Regions from separate parts of the Geobacillus sp. LEMMY01 genome, predicted to be linked through region 1. Evidence: riboswitches for the same ligand, from Rfam matches in the RefSeq annotation. Region 1 holds a riboswitch; the other holds the start of a gene.
The links. A riboswitch is a leader RNA that binds a small molecule or an ion and turns the genes downstream of it on or off. The one in region 1 is predicted to bind S-adenosylmethionine.
Positions count from the first base shown of each region.

Region 2: another riboswitch for S-adenosylmethionine. It lies ahead of B1A75_RS07555 (methionine ABC transporter ATP-binding protein); the one in region 1 lies ahead of metK (methionine adenosyltransferase).

Region 1 is NZ_MVKA01000011.1:80,809-88,030, reverse strand. Features, by position in the region: partial or broken gene B1A75_RS07440 (hypothetical protein) at 1-13, shown strand, start outside; gene pckA (phosphoenolpyruvate carboxykinase (ATP)) at 517-2,103, opposite strand; SAM riboswitch class I at 2,322-2,436, shown strand; gene metK (methionine adenosyltransferase) at 2,566-3,777, shown strand; gene B1A75_RS07420 (gamma carbonic anhydrase) at 3,800-4,348, opposite strand; gene B1A75_RS07415 (tetraprenyl-beta-curcumene synthase family protein) at 4,509-5,591, shown strand; gene mnmM (tRNA 5-(aminomethyl)-2-thiouridylate-methyltransferase MnmM) at 5,649-6,236, opposite strand; gene B1A75_RS07405 (YtzC family protein) at 6,531-6,794, shown strand; partial or broken gene B1A75_RS20210 (glycogen biosynthesis protein GlgD) at 6,874-7,038, shown strand; gene B1A75_RS07395 (MDR family MFS transporter) at 7,150-7,222, shown strand, end outside.
Region 2 is NZ_MVKA01000012.1:12,172-19,393, reverse strand. Features, by position in the region: gene B1A75_RS07565 (MetQ/NlpA family ABC transporter substrate-binding protein) at 1-767, opposite strand, end outside; gene B1A75_RS07560 (methionine ABC transporter permease) at 782-1,450, opposite strand; gene B1A75_RS07555 (methionine ABC transporter ATP-binding protein) at 1,440-2,468, opposite strand; SAM riboswitch class I at 2,559-2,668, opposite strand; gene B1A75_RS07550 (sterol-binding protein) at 2,742-3,089, opposite strand; gene B1A75_RS07545 (thioredoxin family protein) at 3,246-3,560, opposite strand; gene B1A75_RS07540 (toprim domain-containing protein) at 3,557-3,916, opposite strand; gene gcvH (glycine cleavage system protein GcvH) at 4,312-4,695, opposite strand; gene B1A75_RS07530 (arsenate reductase family protein) at 4,790-5,167, opposite strand; gene B1A75_RS07525 (acyl-CoA dehydrogenase family protein) at 5,306-7,090, opposite strand; gene B1A75_RS07520 (acetyl-CoA C-acetyltransferase) at 7,178-7,222, opposite strand, start outside.

The DNA.
Region 1 (7,222 bases):
AAAGTTTCAAAGGATGGCCGAAATCCAGACGCCATTTCCGATTCCTTCAAAAAATGACATGAAGCTAATCGATTTAGCGTGCACATTTCTCCAAGTGTATTCCCATCCTAGACTGATCGAAAGGAGAAAGTTCTTTAGGCCTTTGCCTTGAGCCGTCTTCTTCTTTGTATGTTCTTGTATATGCAACAGAAACATGAGAATGCTTGAGACGACATAGAAAAATAAGGTGATATTGATTAAAAGGAACGGCGACCCTACACTGACAATCAAACTCCCGATCGGCCATGCGCTAAGTTTGATGAATTGGTCTAACGTGTTTAAAAAACTGTTGGCTTTCAAGATTCCCTCCTTACAGAATGCGTTTGATCGAGTCCGATTGTTTTTGAGGTCGTCTGAGGCGAATGAAACGGACCGACGTACAGAAATGTCTAACGATTCAGTGTCGGAGACTAAAGCAGAGGAAAGAACAGAAAACCCGGCCGGACAGGAGTTGTTCCCTGTCCGGCCGGGTTCTTGTTAAACGAGCGGTCCGCCGAGTTTTTCAATGGACGGATCGATGTGGGCGAATTTTTGGAAGTTGGCGCGGAACTTTTGCGCCAGCTCTTTTGCTTTTTGTTCGTATGCTTGTTTGTCGGCCCATGTGTTTTGCGGCTGCAGGACGTCATCCGGCACGCCCGGGACGCGGGTTGGGATGGCGAGGCCGAAAATCGGGTCTTGCACCGTTTCGACGTTGTCCAGCTCCCCTTCGACGGCGGCTTGCACCATCGCCCGGGTGTAGGCGAGCTTCATGCGGCTGCCGACGCCGTACGGTCCCCCTGTCCAGCCGGTGTTGACCAAAAAGACGCGGACGTTGTGTTCGGCGATTTTTTGCCCGAGCATTTCCGCGTATTCGACGGCCGGGCGCGGCAAAAACGGTGCGCCAAAGCATGTCGAGAACGTCGCTTCCGGTTCGGTGACGCCGCGTTCGGTGCCGGCGAGTTTGCTTGTGTAGCCGCTTAAGAAATGGTACATCGCTTGTTCGCGCGTCAGCTTGCTGATCGGCGGCAGGACGCCGAACGCATCAGCCGTCAAAAACACGATCGTGGACGGGTGGCCGGCGACGCTCGGGTCGATGATGTTTTGGATCGCTTGAAGCGGGTAGGCGGCGCGCGTGTTTTCCGTCAGCGTGCCGTCGTCGTAATTGGGCACCCGCGTCGCGTCATCGAGAACGACGTTTTCGAGCACCGCGCCGAAACCGATGGCGTCAAAAATTTGCGGCTCTTTCTCGCGCGACAAGTTGATGCATTTCGCATAGCAGCCGCCTTCGATGTTGAAAATGCCGCGGCTTGACCAGCCGTGTTCATCATCGCCGATCAAGCGGCGGTTCGGGTCGGTCGAGAGCGTCGTTTTTCCCGTTCCCGACAAGCCGAAAAAGAGGGCGACGTCGCCTTCCTGGCCGACGTTGGCCGAGCAGTGCATCGGCAGGATGCCTTGTTCCGGCAGCAAATAGTTCATCACCGAGAAAATCGATTTTTTCATTTCGCCGGCATACTCGGTGCCGCCGATCAACACGGTGCGCCGTTCAAACGAGATGATGATGAACGCTTCCGAGCGCGTGCCGTCGACTTTCGGGTCGGCTTTAAAGTTCGGCGCGCAAATCACCGTAAATTGCGGCTCATGCGCGGCGAGCTCCTCGGCGCTCGGCCGGATGAACAGCTGATGGACGAACAAGTTGTGCCAGGCGAATTCGTTGACGACTTGAATCGGCAACCGGTATTTCGGATCGGCGCCGGCAAAGCCTTTAAACACGAACAGTTCATCTTTATTCATTAAATAGTCGAGCACTTTGTCGTACAGTTTATCAAACGTCTCCGGAGACATCGGCTGGTTGACCGCTCCCCAGTCGATCGTTTGCTTCGTTGACGGTTCTTCGACGATGTATTTGTCTTTCGGCGACCGCCCCGTGTACTTGCCGGTTGTCACCGCGACGGCCCCGGTGTGCGTCAGCCGGCCTTCATTCCGCTGCAGCACTTTCTCGACGAGCTCGGCAACGGACAGTTGATGATGCACGTACGGTTTTTGTAGCAATAAATCAAGCTTATTTGTCATGTTTGCGATCCCCATATCCAAAACCTGCCTTCTTTTTGTAATCACTCTTGAAAATAGTATAACACATTTTTATTAATAGTCCATACTAATTGTGTGGGTTTTTCAAACTTTATTTTTCCCATTGTGTTGATTGCCTTGAGGAAAGAATTTTCGCGGCTGGAAATGATAAAAAATGAATTTCTATAGTTGACTTTGCCGATTCCGTTGCGATATGATAAGTCATTGAACGGATACTCTTATCCCGAGCCGGTGGAGGGACAGGCCCGATGAAGCCCAGCAACCGTCACAACTGTACATGTGTGAAATGGTGCTAACCTGTGGCAAGGCGCAGTCCTTGAACGATAAGAGTGAAAGGAAGCAATACGATTGCTCTGACCTTTCCTCAGCCGTTACAGGAAAGGTTTTTTATATTGCGAAGGGAAAAAGGGAAATGAGTTCCGTGTCGCCACATTATGCCAAGAGGAGGAAACAAACCGAATGTCAGCCAAACGCCGCTTGTTTACTTCAGAGTCTGTGACGGAAGGACATCCGGATAAAATTTGCGACCAAATTTCCGACGCCATTTTGGATGCCATTTTGGAAAAAGACCCGAACGCCCGCGTCGCCTGCGAAACGAGCGTCACGACCGGGCTGGTGCTCGTGAGCGGGGAAATCACGACATCAACATACGTGGACATTCCGCGCATCGTCCGCGATACGGTTCGCGAAATCGGCTACACGCGCGCCAAATACGGATTTGACGCCGATACGTGCGCGGTGCTGACGTCGATTGACGAACAATCGCCGGACATTGCGATGGGGGTTGACCGGGCGCTCGAGGCGCGCGAAGGTCAGATGACTGACGAGGAAATTGAAGCGATCGGCGCCGGCGACCAAGGGTTGATGTTTGGGTTCGCTTGCAATGAGACGGAAGAATTGATGCCGCTGCCGATTTCGCTTGCGCACCGCTTGGCGCGCCGATTGGCGGAAGTGCGCAAAACGGACGTCTTGCCGTACTTGCGGCCGGACGGGAAAACGCAAGTGACGATCGAATACGATGAAAACGGCAAACCGGTGCGCGTCGATACGATCGTCGTTTCCGCGCAGCATCATCCGGAAATTACGCAGGACCAAATCCAACGCGACATTAAAGAACAGGTCATCAAGCCGGTCGTGCCCGCGGAGCTGCTTGATGAGGACACGAAATATTTCATCAACCCGACAGGACGGTTTGTCATCGGCGGTCCGCAAGGGGATGCTGGGTTGACGGGGCGGAAAATCATCGTCGATACGTACGGCGGCTACGCTCGCCACGGCGGTGGCGCGTTCTCGGGCAAAGATCCGACGAAAGTCGACCGCTCGGCGGCGTATGCGGCCCGCTATGTCGCGAAAAACATCGTCGCGGCAGGACTGGCCGACAAATGCGAAGTGCAGCTTGCCTACGCGATCGGCGTCGCCCGCCCAGTTTCGATTTCGATCGATACGTTCGGCACCGGCAAAGTGTCGGAAGACATTTTGATTGAGGTCGTGCGCAACAACTTCGATCTCCGCCCGGCGGGCATCATCAAAATGCTCGACCTTCGCCGCCCGATTTACAAACAGACGGCTGCTTACGGCCATTTTGGGCGTACGGACATCGACCTGCCGTGGGAGCGCACCGACAAAGCCGCCTTGTTGAAAGAACAAGCGCTGGCGTTGGCGGACAAGTGATGAAAGAAAAAGAGCTGCCTGATCACGGCAGCTCTTTTTTGTTGGCGCACGATGTCCGCTGTTGCTGCAGCGCTTTGTAATACTGCCCTTTCTCAACATATTCGCGGCGGATGCGCTCCATTTCGCGGATGTCGTCTTCGGTCAGCTCGCGGACGACTTTCGCCGGCCGGCCGAGGGCGAGTGTGTTCGGCGGAATTTTTTTGCCCGGCGGCACTAAACTGCCGGCGCCAATAAACGCGCCTTCCCCGATTTCCGCGCGGTCCAAAATGATCGAGCCCATGCCGATGAGCGCGTTTTTGCGGATGATGGCGCTGTGCAAAATGACTTGGTGGCCGATTGTTACGCCGTCTTCAATGATAAGCGGATTGTGTGGACTTTGATGCAAAATTGAGTTATCTTGAATATTGACCCGGTTGCCAATCACCGTTGGCGCCACATCGCCGCGAATGACGGTGCCAAACCAAATGCTCGTCTCTTCGCCGATCACGACATCGCCGGTGATCGTCACATAGTCGGCGATAAAGGCGGAGGCGGCAATTTGCGGCGTTTTGCCTTTGTATGGGTAAATCATCGCTTTCGTTCCTTTCTTAATGTAAAATAGTCCGCTCACTTTTATTTTACAAAGTAAGGATCGTAAATGAAAGAGAACAGCAGCTGGATTCGTTTGCCCTGGTGATGGGGATGGCAATACTAGGAGACAAGAGCATCGTTTTTGCCCCGAGGTGAGCTGATTGAAAATTCCGACGCATCCAATCGCATTGATGAAAATGGTGTATCGTGACGTGCTTCCGCTTGTCCATCGCGAGCTTGCCTATTGGCGGCAGCGGGCGGAGCGCATCCCTGACCCCGAGCTGCGGCGCCAAGCGCTCGCGAGCATCGCTTCGAAAACGTTCCATTGCGAAGGCGGCTCCATTTTGGCGCTCTTGGCCGGAGAAAACATGGAGGCCTGCATCCGCTTTATCGTTGCTTACCAGACGATCAGCGATTATTTGGATAATTTGTGCGACCGCAGCACCTCGCTCGATCCGCTCGACTTTCGCGCCTTGCACGATTCGATGCCGGACGCCTTGACGATCGGCGCGGAGCCGTCGAACTATTACCGCCATCGCCGTGAACAGGAAGACGGCGGCTATTTGCCGGCGCTCGTCCGCACGTGCCAAGAGGTGCTCGAGACGGCGCGCCATTATGAGACGATCGCCCCGTTTTTGCATGAATTGGCCGGCTATTATTGCGACTTGCAAGTGCATAAACACGTCGATGTCAACGAGCGGGTGCCGCGGCTTGAGAAATGGTTCGCGCAATACAAAGACGCCTTGCCGCCGATGGAATGGTATGAGTTTTCCGCCTGCTCCGGTTCGACGCTCGGCATTTTCTGCCTCGTCGCCTATGCGTTTGGCGAATCGCTGCCGCCGGAGATGGCGAGACAAGTGCGCGACGGCTATTTTCCATACATTCAAGGGCTGCACATTTTGCTCGACTATTTGATCGACCAGGAGGAAGACCGGGAAGGCGGCGATTTAAACTTTTGCTTTTACTATCCGAATGAAACGGTGATGCTTGAGCGGCTTTGCCATTTCATCGAAGAGGCCGACCGCCATGTTGGCGCGCTTCCGCACGGCGAGTTTCACCGCCTCATTCACCGAGGGCTTCTTGGGTTGTATTTGTCGGATGCCAAGGTGAAAAAGCAGCGCGGGCTGCGCCGGCTGGCGCGCCGGCTCGTCCGCGCCGGCGGGGCGGCGTCGCAGTTTTTCTATTGGAACGGAAAAGCATACCGCTTTTGGCAGGAGCGGCAAAAACGGCTGTCCTTTTCATAAGGGCGGTCGTTTGCTTGTATTGGCAAGGGCAGCGGTTCGTCAGCGGACCGGACGGACTCAGGCGCCCCCATCCGCCCGATTCTCGAGCGCGATCAAAAACGGCGGGTCGTTTTGCCGATTGATGAATTCGTATTTCAAGGCATGGACGCGCCGTTGATCAAGAGAGCGGACGTAATCAAGGAGCGCGTCGCGTTCGCGCTTTCCTTCCGGATGGCCGTGGTACACGACAAGAACGATGACGCCGCCCGGCTTCATGACGGAAAGCAGCTGGCGGACCGCTTCGATCGTCGATTCCGGCTCGGTGACGATTTGCTTATTGCCGCCCGGCAAATAGCCGAGGTTGAACACCGCGCCGGCGATGCGCCCGTGTACATCGGCGGGAAGCGCCTCAAGCATTTCGCTATGGCTTCGTTGAAACAACGTCGCCCGCCCGCATAGCCCATGTTCCGCGAGGCGGGCGGAAGCGGCGGTGATGGCCTCAGGCTGAATGTCAAAGCCGAACACATGGCCGAAATCCCCGACGCGTTGAGCCAAATACACGGTGTCGTGCCCGTTGCCGACGGTCGCGTCGACGGCGATGTCGCCTTCGTTGACCGCTTGATCAAGCAAAAAGCGGGCAAACGGCAAAATGTTCATCAAAGCCATCGGTTGGGCCCTCCTTGCGATCGTTTCATCGTTTACGTTGGCGGGTATGGCGCTGCGGCCAAAGATGTCGGGCGCCATCGCTTTCTCCCTCTAGCCGCCCCATCCTCTACGCCAGCATGGCGGAAACCCTTGAGCTGACCGACATCGGCCTGATCGAGCTGAACGAAGATCCTCACGTCGGCATTGTAACAAAAACTTCATGGAAAATCGACCGCTGCCAATCATTGGCGTGATACGGCCAGCCTATGCGGCGCATAGTAAACATGAGGGAACATCACGAAACGAGGTGAGCAGATGGCAACAAGACAATCTGTTGAGGAATTTTTGCAGCGGTGTGAAGATGTGATCCGCTACGCGAAAGAGCAATATACGGAAGCGCAAAAGCAGGAGCATTACAACATCACCGAATACACAAACGCCCAGCAGATGCTCGAGCAGACGGTCATCGATTTGGCGCACTTGGCGCGAAGCTGCAACGCCCAGCAGCGCGAGCAGCTGCATCGGATGCGGCTCCAACTGGAGCAATTGCAAAACGACATGATTTTGCTTGACCGCTGAAACGGGAAGCGAACGCATGGCGATCATGTTGCCAAACGGCATCTGTTTGCTTGACCGCTGAAACGAGGAGGAACACGACATGAAGCGACGCCTGAAACAAACGAATCCGGAACAAAAAACACGCAACGGCCAAAACAATAACGATTTGGAGCTTGGTTAAGACTTTGACCCGGTGAAGCTGGCGAAAAAGCAATACGAGGAAACGGGCGGCCAACCGATCCGCTCCAAGCAGCGGAACGGGTGACGACAAGCCAAAGGGGCGGATGCCGCTCCTTATTTTTTATTGATTTTTTTCGCGTTTCCCCCTACAATTATTTCGGAACTCAAAATAAAAGCCAGAAAAGGATGATGGCCGATGCCCCGCGCTCTTTGGTGGCTGCTTGTCGGCATGGCGCTCAATGTGACAGGGGCGTCGTTTCTATGGCCGC
Region 2 (7,222 bases), on a different contig from region 1:
TCGACAAGCGTTTTAATTTCTTTCCGGTTTTCATCGCCTTTGCGCACCGCAATAATGTTTACATACGGATTGTTTTTCGGCGACTCAACGGCGATCGGGTCTTTCGCCGGATCCAAACCGGCATCAAGCGCATAGTTGGCGTTGATCAGAACCGCATCACCTTCGCCGTTTTTGTAAATTTGCGGCAGAAGCCCGGCGTCGACATCGGCCTTAAATTTTAAATGCTTCGGATTTTCGATGATGTCATTGACCGTCGCTTTCGTTTTATCGACGCCCGGTTTCAATTTAATGAGCCCTTTTTCTTGCAGCATCGATAAAATGCGGCCATGGTCGGCGACCGAGTTGCTCATGATGATCGTCGCGCCGTCCGGCAGTTCTTCAATGCTTTTATATTTTTTCGAGTATAAGCCGATCGGCTCGATATGAATGCCGCCGGCGTTGACGAAATCATAGCCATATTCTTTCTTTTGCGATTCTAAATACGGAATGTGCTGGAAGTAGTTGGCATCAATTTCTTTATCCGCCAACGCTTTGTTCGGCAAGATGTAATCTTGGAATGTGATGATTTCCAAGTCAATGCCTTTTTTCTTCAAAATCGGTTTCGCTTTTTCCAAAATTTCCGCATGCGGCACGTTCGAAGCGCCGACTTTCAGTTTCACCAATTTGCCGTCTTCGCCGCCTTCCGCGTTGTCGTTATTGTTGCCGCCGCATGCCGCCAAAGCGAGCACAAGAATGGCAGCGAGCAAAACACCCAACCATTTCTTCATCGATCGTTCCTCCTTTATCGTTTATCTATTTTCGAAGTGACAAAGTCACCGATCAACTGAATGACAAACACAATGACTAGAACCAACACGGTCGCAATAAACGTCACATCGTTATGGTTGCGCTGGAACCCTTCCAAATACGCCAAGTTCCCAAGCCCGCCGGCGCCGACGACCCCAGCCATCGCTGTATAGCTGACGAGCGACACCGCAGTGACGGTAATGCCGGAGACAAGCGCCGGCAATGACTCCGGCAGCAACACTTTCCAAATAATCGTCCACGTTGAGGCGCCCATCGCTTGGGCTGCTTCGATGACGCCTTTATCAATTTCGCGAAGAGCGATTTCGACCATGCGGGCATAAAACGGCGCAGCCCCAATGACGAGCGCCGGCAGCGCCGCATTGGCGCCAAGCATCGTCCCGACGAGCCATTTCGTAAACGGAATGAGCAAAATAATTAAAATAATGAACGGAATGGAGCGGAAAATATTGACGAATGCGGCGATGACCGCATTGGCCGCCCGATTCTCCCATAGGTTGCCCTTTGATGTCAAAAATAAAAGCAATCCGAGAATGATCCCGAGGACGAAAGTGGCCGCCACCGCCACTCCCGTCATATACAGCGTCTCGACCGTCGCCGCCCACATCGTCTCCCATTGCACGTTCGGCAGGAGGTTAGCGAGCATCGTGAATCACCTCCACCGCCACTTGCTGGCGTTGAATATAGTCAAGCGCCCGGCCGATTTCATCCTTCGCCCCGTCGAAGTGCACGAACAGCACCCCATAGGCGCCTTGATGGGTTTGCGAAATTTTTCCTTGCAAAATGTTGACATCGACGGCAAACTGGCGCACCACTTCGGTGATGAGCGGCTTTCCGGCGGCCGCGCCGACGAACGTCAGCTGCGCGATCAGCCCGCTCGGGTATTGGCCAAACAAATGGGAAATCGCTTCTTCTGTCTCCTCCGGCTCGATCAGCTGCTTGACAAACCGTTTCGTAATCGGCTGCTTCGGATGGCGGAAGACGTGCAGCACTTCTCCTTGCTCAACGATTTTGCCGCTTTCCATCACCGCAACGCGGTCGCAAATTTTGCGGATGACGTGCATTTCATGGGTGATGATCACAATCGTGAGCCCGAGCCGCTTGTTGATGTCGACAAGCAAGTCTAAAATCGCATCGGTCGTCTGCGGGTCCAACGCCGATGTCGCCTCATCGCACAGCAAGACTTTCGGGTTGTTGGCGAGCGCCCGGGCGATGCCGACCCGCTGTTTTTGTCCGCCGCTTAGCTGCGACGGGTATGCATCCTCGCGCCCGGAAAGGCCGACAAGCTCGATCAATTCATCAACCCGCTTGTTCCGCTCCTCCTTCGGGACGCCGGCAATTTCAAGCGGAAAGGCAATGTTTTCCCGGACCGTGCGCGACCAAAGCAAGTTGAAATGCTGGAAAATCATCCCGATTTCTTGGCGCGCCTTGCGCAGCTCCCGACCTTTGATGCGCGCCATATCGCGCCCGGAGACGATCACTCGGCCGCTCGTCGGCTTCTCGAGCCCGTTGAGCAATCGGATGAGCGTGCTTTTCCCCGCGCCGCTGTAGCCGATGATGCCGAAAATTTCCCCTTCGCGAATCTCAAGCGACACGTGGTCGACGGCCGTGACCGAGCCGTTGGCGGCTTGATATATTTTCGTCACTTGTTCGAGTGTAATCATCGTTTCACCTTCCTTCCCCCAAGGCGGCAGAGCGCAAAAAGAAAACCTTTCTGCCCGCAGAGAACAGAAAGGTATTGTGCACCATTCCGTCTCTTATCTCTCAAAGCAGGCCGCTTTGTGTGAATTGGCACCATTTCAGCAGATGCGCTGACGGTTGCCGGGCTTCATTGGGCACATCCCTCCACCTCTCTTGATAAGAGCGCAACAATCGCCTATTCAATTGATTACGAGTGTGATTGTATCATTGCTTGTCGAATCGTGTCAACATATTTTTTATCCGACGTGCCGATACGGCTTGGCCAAATGGAGGAGCGACTCAAGCAGCAACATATGGCGGAAGCTTCCTGACACGTACACTTCACGCAGCCGGACGAGCTGCTGCAACTTCAGTTCGCCGTTTAGCAAGGACGCGAGCGCTTCTTTAGAGCCGCGCACCGTCAATGTTTTCCGTTCATCGTTTTCCATCCCTCTAGCGGCTGATTCCTTGCCGATCAACAGCAAGGCGGTTTCGTCATCGCTTTCAAACCGAACACACAGTTGCTCATCCGGCACAATCGGCAACAAATGGCGCAATACTTGCATCCGTTCCACGAACTGCCCGACCAATTCACGCACTTCCATTGAACATCCTCCCCCTATCTCTCCTTGTCTCCTTAATATTTCCATGCAAAGGGGGAAGAATCCTTTACAAAAATCTCGACAACCGTGATGGCGAAAAGGCACTAGTTTTGTCATTTCCCAAGAAATATGTCAAACGGCGTCAAAAAAAGCAAATCGTCAGTGCGGCAAACGGGCTTGAATCACTTCGTACAAATACGGAACGGAATGAAAGGCATACCACTTGCCTGCGATCGTTCCGTCCCTAAAAAGAAGCAGGCAAGGAACGCTTTCAATTTTCCACTCAGCCGCCTGCTCAGGGATATAGTTGATGTCCGTTTCGTAAAACGGCAGCGCCGGAAACAACTGTTCCACCACAACAAGCATTCGCTTCGCCAGCTGGCATGTACCGCACAGCGGTGTATACAAATAAAGGGCTAGGAGCGGCTCGTCTCTCACAACCCGTCTGATCTCTTTTCGGTCAATCGGTTTCACTCGCCTCTTCCTCTCATGAGCGATTCGATGCGGACGTCGAAATGAGCGCGCAACAGTACTTGCGCCAAATGCCAATGCGGGGCGGTCGCCACTTCGCGATACGCCCGGTCAATGTAAATATGCTCTGCCTCTGGAAACATACGGCGAAACTGCCGGCGCAATTTTTCCCCCGCCTCATCGGCATCGGCCAACACGTATACATCGTATCCTTCCAGCTCATCAGCCAGCTCCTCAAGGCGCGCATCACTGATCGTGCCGTTTGTGCAGACGATGACGACCGGTTCGTTCAGCACCGCCGCCACCTTTTGCTTGTCTGATCTCCCTTCGACGATGATCACTTTTTCCGTCCGTCGCATGTCCGACCCACCTAACTTCAAAGAGGATACTATTATTGTATGTCCTGCGCCGGCCAAATGTTGAAAAAGAAAAGCAACGGCCATCCACCGTTGCCTTCTTCACATCATCCCGCTTTCCCGTCACAATCGACATCTATTGCATCTTTTGATCCGGTTCAACGGTAGCGGTCGCGTCTTTCAACATTTTCATATCGGGTTGTCAACTCGACAGACGCCCCCGAAGCAGAAGGGCTGATCCGTCGCCCAAGCAGCCGAGCAAGCCGCCGGTCAGCTTTCCGGTCTCCCAGCCTGTACTATGGATGAACATCGGTGGCAGCGTCAGCGCGAGCACCTCTGTTCCATCAAAATTTAGTATGTATATCGGGTTCCGGAATCAAAGCGAAAGCGGCACGAACTTATCCTTCGTTGATCATCGCCTCGTATTGCTCGGCCGTCAACAAATTGTCGATTTCGCTCAAATCTTTCGGTTTGACGACGATCATCCATGCTTTGTCATACGGCGATTCGTTCACATATTCTGGATTGTCGTTCAGCGCCTCATTCACTTCGACCACCGTGCCGCTGACCGGCGCGTACAGTTCCGAAACGGTTTTCACCGACTCGACGCTGCCGAACGGCTCGTTCGCCGTCAGCTCCGTTCCAACTTCCGGCAGTTCGACAAAGACGATGTCGCCCAACTCCGATTGGGCAAAATCGGTGATCCCGATCCGCACGTTGTCTCCTTCCACGCGCACCCATTCATGTTCTTTCGAGTAACGAAGTTCTTTCGGCGTGTTCATCGAATCCCTCCATTGCGACAAAATGTATTCCTTTTCATCATAACCGATTTTCCGCAAAAACTCACCGAATCCGCCCTATTTCTCAAAAAATTTTTTATGTCGCCGCCGGCGGCCGCTGAGCGAAAAACGCCTCATACTCCTGTTCGCGAAATCCGACAACAACCCGCTCGCCATCCGTTAAAATCGGCCGTTTCACCAGCATTCCATCGGAGGCGAGCCAGTCAAGCATCTCCTCTTCCGAAGCGCGATCTAGCTGATCTTTCAGCCCGAGCTCGCGGTATTTCATCCCGCTCGTGTTAAAAAATTTCCTAAGCGGCAGCCCGCTTTGGCGGTGCAAACGGGCGAGCTCCTCTTTCGTGAGCGGCTCGTCGACTAAGTGCACCGTCCGCACGTCAACGCCGTGTTCATCGAGCCAACGCTTCGCCTTTCGGCACGTTCCGCATTTTGGATACCAATAAAACGTCAGCGCCATCGCCATTCCCCCTTTTTAACAGTGTTGGATGATCCATCATCCGCGGCCGAGTTGAGCGCTGTCACATCCGCTTCACCCAAACTGAACGCCCGCTTCTTATAACAAGAAGTACCAGGCCATGCCTGGTACTTCTCATTATCACACAATATACCGTTCCGCTTCAATGAGCGCGGCGGCCGCTTCGCGTTTTTTCGCGATCACGTTGATCGGCGTATGGCGCGTCAGCCGGCGGAGAGCTGCGAGCATCATCCGAAGCGTATCGCCTTGTTCGACGGCGACGAGTGTTTCTTTCGCATGGGCTTCAATTTCATTGAACGCTTCTTGGCAGAAAATTTGCGTATACAACACTTTTTGTTTGTTTTTCTCCTCACCGCTCGCTTGAATCGCTTTTTCCGTGCGCAACAAGGCTGACTCCATCGCGTAAATGTTCGAGACGATGTCGGCGATGTTGACAAGCACTTCTTGCTCTTCTTCAATGCGCTGGCCATACTTTTGCGCCGCTAAGCCAGCCACCATCAGGGCGATTTTTTTCGCGTTGCGCACAAGGTATTTCTCTTGATCAAGCACACCCGAACCCGGCTCTTCCGCCGTCATCATCATCAGCTCTTCTTGCAGCTGCTGCGCTTTTTGGAAGAGCGGCAACTCGCCTTTTACCGCCTTTTTCAAATACATGCCCGGCACGAGCAGGCGGTTGATCTCGTTCGTCCCTTCAAAAATGCGGTTGATGCGCGAATCGCGGTAGGCGCGCTCGATTTCGTACTCTTGCATAAAGCCGTACCCGCCGTGGATTTGCACGCCTTCGTCAACGATGTAATCGAGCACTTCCGTAGCGAAAAACTTGTTCAACGAGCATTCGATCGCATATTCGGCGATCGACTTCGCCACTTCCTTGCCATCTTTCGCTTTTTCCGCATCAAGCAGGCCCATCCGTTCATCGAACAAACCGACCGTGCGGTAAACCGAGCTTTCGGCGGCATACAGGCGCGATGCCATGGTCGCGAATTTTTCCTGCGTGAGTGTGAATTGGGAAATCGGCCGTTTGAATTGCTGGCGCTGATTGGCGTATTTGAGCGTGATCTCCAACGCCCGCTTCGCGCCGCCGACCGCCCCTAACCCAAGCTTGTAGCGGCCGATGTTCAAAATGTTGAAGGCAATGACATGGCCTTTACCGACTTCACCGAGCACATTTTCTTTCGGCACCGGCACATCTTGCAAAATGAGCGTTCTTGTCGACGAGCTTTTAATCCCCATTTTCTTTTCTTCCGGACCAGTCGAAACGCCCGGGAAGTCGCGTTCCACGATGAACGCGGTGAAATGCTCGCCATCAACTTTCGCATAAACGACAAACACATCGGCAAAGCCGGAGTTCGTGATCCATTGTTTTTCCCCGTTTAGAATGTAATGCGTGCCTTCCGCGTTTAATCTCGCCGTCGTTTTCGCGCCAAGAGCGTCAGAACCCGATCCCGGCTCCGTCAAGGCGTAGGCGGCGATTTTTTCGCCGGTCGCTAAATACGGCAAATATTTTTGTTTTTGTTCTTCCGTGCCAAACAACACGATCGGCAGCGATCCAATGCCGACGTGCGCCCCGTGCGAAATCGCAAAACCGCCGGCGGGCGCCATTTTTTCCGCAATGATGGCCGAGCTGACTTTGTCTAGGCCCAAACCGCCGTATTCTTCCGGAATGTCAGCGCTTAACAAGCCGAGCTCGCCCGCTTTGCGGAGCAATTTCACTGAACGGTCAAACTCGTGGTTTTCCAAATGCTCGAGCTGCGGCAACACTTCGTTGTTGACATACTCTTCCGTCGTTTTGGCGATCATATGATGTTCGTCGGTGAAATCTTCCGGCGTAAAGACGCGCTCCGCCGGAATGTCTTCAATCAAAAAGCTGCCGCCTTTGATCGCTTCTTCCATCGTTTTGGCCATCGTTGATTTCCTCCCCCGAAATAGATCGTGATTGTCCGGGCGGCAACGCCGCCCAGCAGTGCTTTCCTCATCCGAAAAATCGCGAAACTACAGCAGCTCAAACACGCCAGCCGCTCCCATGCCGCCGCCGAT